DNA from 3 places in the Sporosarcina sp. NPDC096371 genome. Region 1 is predicted to be linked to each of the others. Evidence: riboswitches for the same ligand, from Rfam matches in the RefSeq annotation. Region 1 holds a riboswitch; each other region holds the start of a gene.
The links. A riboswitch is a leader RNA that binds a small molecule or an ion and turns the genes downstream of it on or off. The one in region 1 is predicted to bind cobalamin.

Region 1 (3,286 bases):
TTTCGGATCTGTCGTTTGCCAACTTGGCAATGACCAAGAACCGTCCGTTAGGTTCTCGCCAGCCCCCCATAATGCAACAAGCTGCCACCATGAGGACACGTTCTTACTTCCTGATTTATAATACTGAACCGTGTCTTCAATCATTTTATCCAGCTGCGTTTCTTCTGGAACATTTTCACCCTTTAAAACCTCAACCAAATTTGTTTCACTTGCATCGCTACCATCCAACGCTCCAGCTAGTGCAGTGATTGCAAACGTACCCTCTTGTGCTTTTCCGTTAAAAGAAATCGTCACTTTCTGATTACTTTCACTGGTGATTGTATCGATTTCAAGACCTGTCGTATTTTCCTGAATAGCCCAATTCGCTTTATCTGTTACATTAGCTGAGAATGTATCATCTATTACCAACACAGTGACCGCTGGATTGATGGTTCCAGCCTCTACTATTGAATCTACAGATAACCGAGGTGTGGGACTAGGTTCCTTTTCTCCTTCTTCTAGCACGATGACTTTGCTATAAGGACGAGTTATATTACTGTACTGGCCATCAAGTCGTTGTGCTGATATATGATATTCACCCGGTGTATCGAATCGTAAAGATGCAATGCCTTGCGCATCCGTTTCAATTTCTTGGCCATCTATTTCGAGTGGCGCATCATTTACAAGGATGACTGCATTATCAATCGGCTGAGTTGATCCATAGTTATCACCCATTAATTCAAATTGAATTTCTTCACCTGCATGAACCTCAACCAATTCTTTATCGAACCATGTAAATGTATTTGTAAAGTAGTTGGTTACAAAATATAAAGTAATGGAGTCATTTTCTTTTAATTGAAAATCCCCAACTCCGACATTTGCATACTCGTTATTCACAAAATACATCCATCCATCCAAACTAGGATTAATCGCGTTCATCTTCAATCCATCAACATTTGTGATGAAATTGCCACCACCAAAATCGAACTTCGTTTTATCTGAGACATCAAAACCGCTTAATTCCAATGCCTTAACAATCGCATGAATAGCACGCGGCCCTTGTGTTGCTGAACTTGCAGTCTCCCCAGTTGCATGGCTTATATCATATGCTTCAACATCGAATTCCATAGGAGGAATAATCGTTTCCCCAAGCCCTTCTATTCGCACCGAGACTTGAATAGAATTGTCTTCAAAAACTGCAAACTTGCTAGGATTGGCCTCTGAAAATGATAGATTACCTTCTTCGCTTCCTTGCGCCTCACCAAGCAATTGTTCTTTTTTTAATGGTTCTGAATCAAGATTGTCTGTCGATTCTAGTTGATTTTTAACATCGAGTGACTGCTCAGTCGAATTTCCTCCAAAGCTTTCTGCACTGACACCTTGCCTTGCATCAAGTGCTATCGCCCCCACAGTTGGTGTAAACAACGATACTGCCAATAACAAACTCAACAAAATTGAAAAATATTTCTTCAACTGATTTTGTAATATACCCAATGAAAATCCCTCCAATTTCTTCTTTCACCTGTAAGTTTAAAGAATCATTTCTAATCGGTATTTTTCCGCAGCTCCTTCTTCAAAAATAAAAACCCCTACCTTCAAAGAAAAAGGTAGGGGCAAATGTATGCTCAAAAAATTAATAAAAAAATTCAAAGATACACAATGCAACCTTTTCCCGGAAGGTATCACGCATGCATACTTTGGCAAGTCTCCTGACTTATGGATCATCGTTTCTTCTGCCTTCCCAGTTTTTCAACCAGTGGCTATAAATAGAAGTCACTTCCCAATTACAGTGGCCGGACCGTACAGGATTCTCACCTGTTTCCTTATTAATCTCTTACTCGAAAGCAGAGAACCAAAATATATATTATTTAATTGTTAAGAATCTGATTCATTATGAATGATAGTATAATCGGAGAATAATTGCAATATCGAAAAAATAATTAATATTCAAGGACCTTGATTGTGCCAGTGTAGGCAAGTTGATTTATACAATTAAGGATTACACGTTAACGAACCTCTTGTCATAAAATACAGTATTATCTGTTTAATCTATCTGATTGTGTTATACTAATCTAGTAAGACATTGTTCGAAAGCTACTTCGAGCTGGATATGTCTTCTTTTTTATTCAGTACGGATGATTTTTTCATCTACTATTTAGGAGTGTATTTATTCTCAAAAAACTACAGGAGGTACTTATGTTAACTTTTGAAAACGTAAGCAAAGTGTATGGTGACGGTTTCCAAGCAGTAAAATCTGTCAACTTCGATATTCAACAAGGTGAATTTCTTGTATTGATTGGACCGAGTGGTTCGGGAAAATCGACAACGATGAAAATGATCAACAAGATGGAACCGCATACCAGTGGTACCATTTCCATCAACGGCAAAGATATCAACTCGTATAATCCATCGGAACTGCGAAGAAATATCGGCTATGTCATTCAACAAATTGGCCTTTTCCCCCACTACACCATCGAAAAAAACATTGCGATTGTTCCCCAACTAAAAGGCTGGAACGCCAAGGAAGTTAAAGCACGTGTCAACGAGCTGCTTGATTTGGTCGGTCTTGATCCAGATATGTACGCAACTCGCTATCCAAAGGAACTTTCCGGCGGTCAACAACAACGTGTTGGCATTGCGAGAGCACTTGCGGGCAATCCCGATATTATCCTAATGGACGAACCGTTCAGCGCACTTGATCCACTGACACGCGACCAACTACAAGCAGAAGTAAGTGCTTTGCATAAAAAGCTAAATAAGACATTTGTCTTTGTGACACACGACATGGATGAAGCCTTAAAAATGGGCGACCGCATCGCCATTATGAAAGACGGTAAACTACTACAGTTGGACACTCCAGAAAAATTACTGCACGAACCAGCCCACGGCTTTGTAGAGGAGTTCATCGGGAAACATCGAATCACCCAAAATCCCGAACTCATGCCTGTTACCGATATTATGTCGGGATCGGTTGTCACTTCTCTTCCTCAACGTTCTCCGGAAAAAGCACTCACGCTTATCCGGCAGAGAAAAATTACAAACCTGATCATTGTCGATGATGACAACAAGTTACTCGGAATCGTTTCCGCCTATGATTTAATCAAAAAGATGGGCGTTATTAAAGCAATCGATGAAATTATGGGATCACGGGAGCCCTTCTTAACGAATACTGCAACAGCTAAAGATGCCATTATCATGATGGACAGTGCGCCTTTCGGTATTATTCCCATCGTCGATAACTATCAAAAAGTGTTAGGTGTCGTAACGCGCGGTTCATTGCTATCTGCTATGTCGAGCCAGTGGACAG
Region 2 (3,286 bases), 130 kb from region 1:
ACCATTCAAGAACGATAATGTCAATAAATGACGATGATCAGCCCCCCATAGCAGGCGCGTCATATGTGGCACGACGAGGCCGACAAAGCCAATTGTCCCTGACACAGCAACTGCCGAACCTGTCAGGATGGACCCCCCAATTAAAATCATGAATTTCCTGCGCTTCACATTGACCCCTAAATGGTGAGCGCGCTCTTCGCCGAACAACATGGCATTTAATTCAAGGCGACATAGCCAAAGCATAATGGAACCAATGAGGACAAACGGCAAGATCATCGTGACATAATTCCAACCACGCATCGATACACTGCCGAGCAACCAGCCGATAATTTGTCGCAGTTCTTCACCAGTTAAAGCAATCATTAGCGATAACACGGAACCCAGAAACGAGCCGAAGATGATGCCTGTTAAAATAATGGTTTCCATTTTCAGCGCACGATCGACGAGGCGTGCAAATCCTAGCACAAGGAACATCGTCAATGCTGCACCGACCATACTAAAAATGGGTAGCGTATAGTTGCCAAATATCGGGATGGAAATACCGAAAAAAAGCGTCATCACAGCGCCGACAGAGGCGCCGGATGACACTCCGAGGGTGTATGGATCAGCGAGCGGATTTTTGAGCAGTCCTTGAAAAGCGGCTCCTGCAATTGCAAGTGACGCGCCAACTAGTCCTGCCAATACGACGCGTGGCATACGAATCTTCCATAAAATATTCGTAGCTGTCTCATCTGCTCCTGTATTCCATAACGTACTGATCGGAATATTCACCGAGCCGATCGATACACCGAGCCAAATCGCCACAGCAAGTGTGGCGATAGACACGATATAGGCAACGCTAGATTTATTCACCAAAAGCCTCTGGATAGATAGCTTTTGCTACTTCTTCCAACCCCTCTGCAAGACGTGGACCTGTACGGCTTGTCTTGTTTTCATCCACTTGAACAACTGCTTGGTTTTTGATAGCTGTAATCGAATCAAAACCATCACGTTTGTAAACATCTTCGACAGCTGTGTCAATATAGCTATACATCACAATGATGACTTCCGGATTACGGCTAACGATTTCTTCTGGAGACATCATGAACCAATCTTCTTGGTCAGCGGAAATATTTTTTGCTCCAACCATGTTGAGGATTTCATTCATAAACGTATTGTTACCTGGTGTGTAGATAGTCGGTGCCGGTGATGTTTCTACGAAAACCGTCTTCTTTTTGTCAACGGAAGCTAATTTCGATGTCACTTCTTCAACTTTCTCTTTCATATTTGCGATGATTTTTTCAGCTTCTTCTGATTTACCTGTTGCTTGTCCGATTGTTACGATTGTTGCATACGTTTCTTCAAAATCTTTTGCATTTTTCACAACGAAGACAGGGATTCCTGCATCACGGATTTGTTGGAGACCTTCTTCACCGGTACTTAGCCCCATTTCGTGGGCAAAGACGATGTCGGGATTCATCGCAACGATCTTCTCTACGTCAAACTGCTGACCACCGATTTTCTCTTTTTCAAGTGCTTCTGCAGGGTAATTATCGTAGTCACTAACAGCAATGACTTCAGTATTTAGTCCAAGCGCGAACAAAATTTCGGTGTTGCTAGACTGCATGGAAACAATCGTTTCCGGCGCTTTTTCCAATGTAATTTCATTGCCGACTGCGTCCGTTATCGTTAGTGGAAAATCTTTTTGAGAAGCGACATCTTCCTGTGGTGTTGCATCTACTTTAGGCTTATCTGTTGCAGTTCCGCATGCCGCGAGGACAAACACTGCAAGTAGTGACATTAGCCATAATGGCCACATCTTTTTCATATCATTTTCCTCCTATTTGTTCCAAATAAAAATCCCCCGCATGAGCACGGAGGAATGTTTTAGTAAAAATACGGATGCGTGGACGCATCGATTTCCACCAAACCTATCCTCGTAGGCTTACGGATGATTCATAAAGGCAGGTCTCCTGACTTGTGGTCACGTTTTAGCAACGTGTCGACACTTACAGTGGCGGGACCGCGTCGGACTTCAACCGACTTCCCTTTTAACCTCGTCTTTGATGGCGAGGCACCTTTATGTTTGGCTATGTAATTTTGTACATCTTTCAGTATACTACAACTTTTGAAGGTGTCGATGTTGATTTACTTTCATTTAACTCAGGTTAGATTGCACTCCATCGGGATTTGCTTGCGTACATATGTTGTTTGCTTGCACTCAACTAGGTTTTGATTGCAAACTATAACTTTCCTCCCATCAAAAAACCGCCACACCAAGGAAAACATCCTCAGCGTAGCGGTCCATTCAATTACATTTTTTCTGGGGCAGAAACACCAATCAGTTTTAGTGCATTTGCAACAGTCGTACGTGTTGCCGTGATAAGTGCAAGTCGTGCTTCTGACAATTCATGATTTGCTGGATCCAATACTTTTTCTGCATTGTAGAAGCTATGGAATGCTGCAGCCAGTTCTTGAATATAAGTTGCGACGCGATGTGGAATGCGCATTCTTGCCGCATCACTCACCACTTGTGGGAAATCACCAATCTTCTTCAACAAATCCAATTCTTTTTCCGCTTGCAATAAAGAAACGTTAGCCACAGATGCAGCTAGTCCTGCTTCACCGGCTTGTCGCAAGATGGAAGAAATCCGTGCATGCGCATATTGTGCGTAGTACACAGGGTTTTCATTGGACTGTGAAATCGCAAGATCGAGGTCAAAGTCCATTTGAGAATCGCCTGAACGCATAGCAAAGAAGTAACGAACTGCATCAAGACCCACTTCTTCTACAAGTTCACGCAATGTCACTGCTTTCCCTGTACGCTTACTCATTTTGAATTTCTCGCCGTCTTTATACAGCTGAACCATTTGCGCCACACTGACTTCCAGTGTTTCCCGATCGTAACCGAGGGCTTCAATTGCCGCTTTCATACGCGGGATGTAACCGTGGTGATCTGCTCCCCAAATGTTAATGAGCTTGTCGAAGCCACGGAATAATTTATCTTCATGATAAGCAATGTCTGGTGTCAAATACGTATATGTTCCATCATTTTTAATGAGTACACGATCTTTGTCATCGCCAAATGTTGTTGAACGGAACCACGTTGCACCGTCTTCTTCAAAAACATGGCCGTTTGCACGCAATTTGTCGAGCGCAACGTCGATTTTACCGTTTTCATATAATGAAGTTTCCGAGAACCATACATCAAACGATACGCGGAAATCAGCTAGGTCTTTCTTCAATTTTTCCAATTCGAAATCAAGTCCGTACTTACGGAAAAATGCATAACGCTCTTCTTCAGCAA
Region 3 (3,286 bases), on a different contig from region 1:
CTTTGCGCCATTTTGTTCGTGCACGGCGAACTTCCGGTGTCTGTGGGAAACTACCGATTGTTGTTGTTGGTAATAGTGGCAATTTAAAGTAGTCCTGCTGTTTGTCACGACGTTCTTTGAATGGCGAATGACGCTGACCATCTTGTACGCTGATGTTTTGCACGGCTTGCAGTAAACCAGGGTGATTTCTTGCAGGCAGATCTTCAAGATTTTGACGAGCAGTTAAACTTGTTGCCACCGCATCTGCGATCGCTTGATTCCCTTCGCGCAGGCCTTTAACGAGCGTTGTGACTTCCACAAGCTTTTCATCTGCAAAAGCAAGCGCGGCTTTAATCGTTGCATCCAGTTTTTCTTCCGATTGTACGGTAACTGGAACGTGAAGCAGACTGCTTGAAGGTTGTACCCACATGCGATCTGTTGGAACGAGCTTTGTCAACGCATCAAGCAAACTCGCTTTTTCTTTCAAATCTGCACGCCAGATGTTGCGTCCATCAATGAGGCCGACAGCAAGGGTTTTATCTACTGGGAAACTGTGTGCTTGCAATTGTTCAAGATTCTTATCTGCACCTTGCGCGAAATCTAGACCAATACCAGCTACAGGAAGGGCAACAACCTCTTCATAGTTCTCGAGTGCGTCAAAATATGTTTGTAGCATAATTTTAGTATGCGGAGCTACCGTACTTAGTTGTTTGTAAATTTCGGAGACGGTTTGGATGTCATCTTTCGTCAGTGACGTTGAGAGAATCGGTTCTTCGAGTTGAACCCACTGCGCCCCTGCTTCTGCTAATTCGTTAAGAATTTGGCCGTAAAGGGGAATCAATTGCAAAATGAATGCCGGGATATCCTTTTTGTCATAGCCTTTTGATAGTTTTAAAAACGTATATGGGCCAATTAAAACAGGCTTGCCGTCAATATTCAATTTTTCTTTCGCTTCCAGATAGGCAGTAAGTGGTTTGTTCTCTGTCAGTACTAGTTTTTTCTGACCATATTCTGGCACGATGTAATGGTAGTTTGCGTTGAACCATTTTGTCATTTCTGACGCAACTGCTTGATCATTGCCGCGTGCAATCGAGAAATACGTGGCAAGCGATACATCTCCGCCAGACCATCCAAAGCGCTCAGGAATCATGCCGAACATCACAGCTGTATCGAGCATCCGGTCGTAAAGCGTGAAATCACCGACAGGAATCAAGTCAATCCCCGCATCCTTTTGTTTTTGAAGACGTTCCAGCCGAAGTGTTTCGATTTCTGCGTGGAATAGGTCTTCCTCCAATTTTCCAGTCCAAAAAGCCTCGAGTGCTTTTTTCCATTCCCTGTTGCCCCCGATATATGGGTAACCAATCGTACTGCTGATCATTGACATACCGTTTCGTCTCCTCTTTTTGTGAAGTGAAGAAGTGTTTTTTAGCTTCTTAGGCAACAAAAAAACACTTCTAACGAGGGTTAGAAATGTTTACGTAGTTGATTCCGCTAGTTACGGATCGTACATGTGTGCCGCGGCACACATATCATTTGCGTTTGCATTCTAACACTCCCTATCGACCGTAGGGTAGAGCGTTACAAAAATAGGCAGCTATCTGGCTTCAGCAAATTTGCTGTTACAGTGGCGGGACCGCGCCGGATTATCGTTTCACCGGCTTCTCTATTAAGATCTGACAAATGTACGACTCATCAGACCACCTATTTCCATTGCTTTACTATTTAGTTATCGATGTGTTCAAAGCTATCATGTATCTATTATTCTGTCAAACGGAATATTACGAAAGAGTTTGAAAAAACGCCAGAGGAATGGTTCCTTGGCGTTTTTTCGGGTCTTCAACTATTTACTGACGTTTAAACCGGCTTGTCTTTTTCGATTTCAATCGCTGCATTCGATCTTCAACTTCTTGCCTATTCGCAAGCGTCTTGTCTATATCTGTTTGAATCGCAATGATTTTATCTTCTTGAATAGTCACTAAAAACCAAGTCCCCACAGTGCTGCCTGCTGGAAGGAAAGAAACGGGTACATGGAATTGCTGTTGTAATGCGTCAACGAGTATCAATGCGTCATTTGTATCCGTAAAACGATCGAGATAGCCTGAATGCATTTATTTGCCTCCCACGCAGGCAAGTCCCTGCGATTTGATATCCTGTAAACGTGCAGGTCCAATCCCTTTAATGGTGGTGAGCTCATCAATAGAATGATAAGGGCGAAGTTTGATTAATTCACTTGCCAAAGCAGGACCGATATGTGTGATTTGCTGAACATCTTCTTCACTTGCCGTGTTGATATCCAGACAAGAATTTCCCGCTGTTGGCTGGGAAAGTGTTCCTTGTTTTTGGGTCATGACTGTATAGGTTTTTCCATCTGTTTCTACCATGATCGTACCATGTGTATCTGTTCCGTATAGGGGGATGTCCCTCGAATGGATACGATCAACGACTTCAGCATCAGGATGACCATATGAGTTATCAATCCCGGCAGAGTAAATCGCGATTTCTGGCTTGACGGCCTGCAAAAATTCAGGTGTGCTAGATGTATTGGAGCCATGGTGTCCGAGATGTAAAATCTGTGCATGGATGTTTGCGCCATTTGTGAGGATTGCCTGTTCCGCCTGTTGTTCAGCATCCCCTGTGAATAGGAAGGACACTTCTCCATATTGTAACCGCATCGCGAGCGAATTATTATTTGTATTCGCCGAAAGAGCGTTTGGATGAAGAATCGCGATTTCAAGTGGTCCGATGTCAAATACCTCGCCAACTTCGGGTTCGTAATACTCGACATTATGCTTCTCAATTGCTTCTAGTGATTTCGCAAACACCCCTGAATTTGCGGTTTCCCCGTTCATCCACACTTCAGTTACGGAAAACTCTCCTATGATTTTATCCAATTGGCCGATGTGATCGGCATGGGGATGTGTCACGGCGATGATGTCAATATCCTTGATATTTTGTGCATGAAGGTAATCGACTACATCGGATGCGTTCCAATCTCCGGTATCAATAAGGAGATTAATCGATTCATCCTTGTCAATTACTTGTAGCAACGTCGCATCCGCTTGTCCAACGTCTATGTAATGGACTTTCAATGTACCATTTTGTTGTGCATCGCCAGTGTCTATCTCTACGTTGTCTAATTTGGATACAGGTTCAATGATGTCATTTGAACAACCAGAAAAAATAAGCAAACTGATGAATAGAGTAAGATAGGCGACTATTTTTTTACGCATGATAGTCCTCCTAAGTCATAATGTCATAGTGTATATCCTTAATTGTAACAGATGGGTGAACGTTAGTTCCATTGACA

Region 2: another riboswitch for cobalamin. It lies ahead of ACIQ0H_RS07785 (ABC transporter substrate-binding protein); the one in region 1 lies ahead of ACIQ0H_RS07180 (S-layer homology domain-containing protein).
Region 3: another riboswitch for cobalamin. It lies ahead of metE (5-methyltetrahydropteroyltriglutamate--homocysteine S-methyltransferase); the one in region 1 lies ahead of ACIQ0H_RS07180 (S-layer homology domain-containing protein).

Annotation. Positions count from the first base shown of each region.
Region 1 covers NZ_JBIWFE010000002.1:245,211-248,496, reverse strand. The annotation lists gene ACIQ0H_RS07180 (S-layer homology domain-containing protein) at 1-1,473, opposite strand, end outside; cobalamin riboswitch at 1,662-1,851, opposite strand; gene ACIQ0H_RS07175 (betaine/proline/choline family ABC transporter ATP-binding protein) at 2,176-3,286, shown strand, end outside.
Region 2 covers NZ_JBIWFE010000002.1:379,500-382,785, reverse strand. The annotation lists gene ACIQ0H_RS07790 (FecCD family ABC transporter permease) at 1-852, opposite strand, end outside; gene ACIQ0H_RS07785 (ABC transporter substrate-binding protein) at 845-1,807, opposite strand; cobalamin riboswitch at 1,926-2,076, opposite strand; gene argS (arginine--tRNA ligase) at 2,292-3,286, opposite strand, start outside.
Region 3 covers NZ_JBIWFE010000003.1:34,134-37,419, forward strand. The annotation lists gene metE (5-methyltetrahydropteroyltriglutamate--homocysteine S-methyltransferase) at 1-1,357, opposite strand, end outside; cobalamin riboswitch at 1,552-1,699, opposite strand; gene ACIQ0H_RS08970 (DUF3006 domain-containing protein) at 1,824-2,087, opposite strand; gene ACIQ0H_RS08975 (MBL fold metallo-hydrolase) at 2,088-3,209, opposite strand.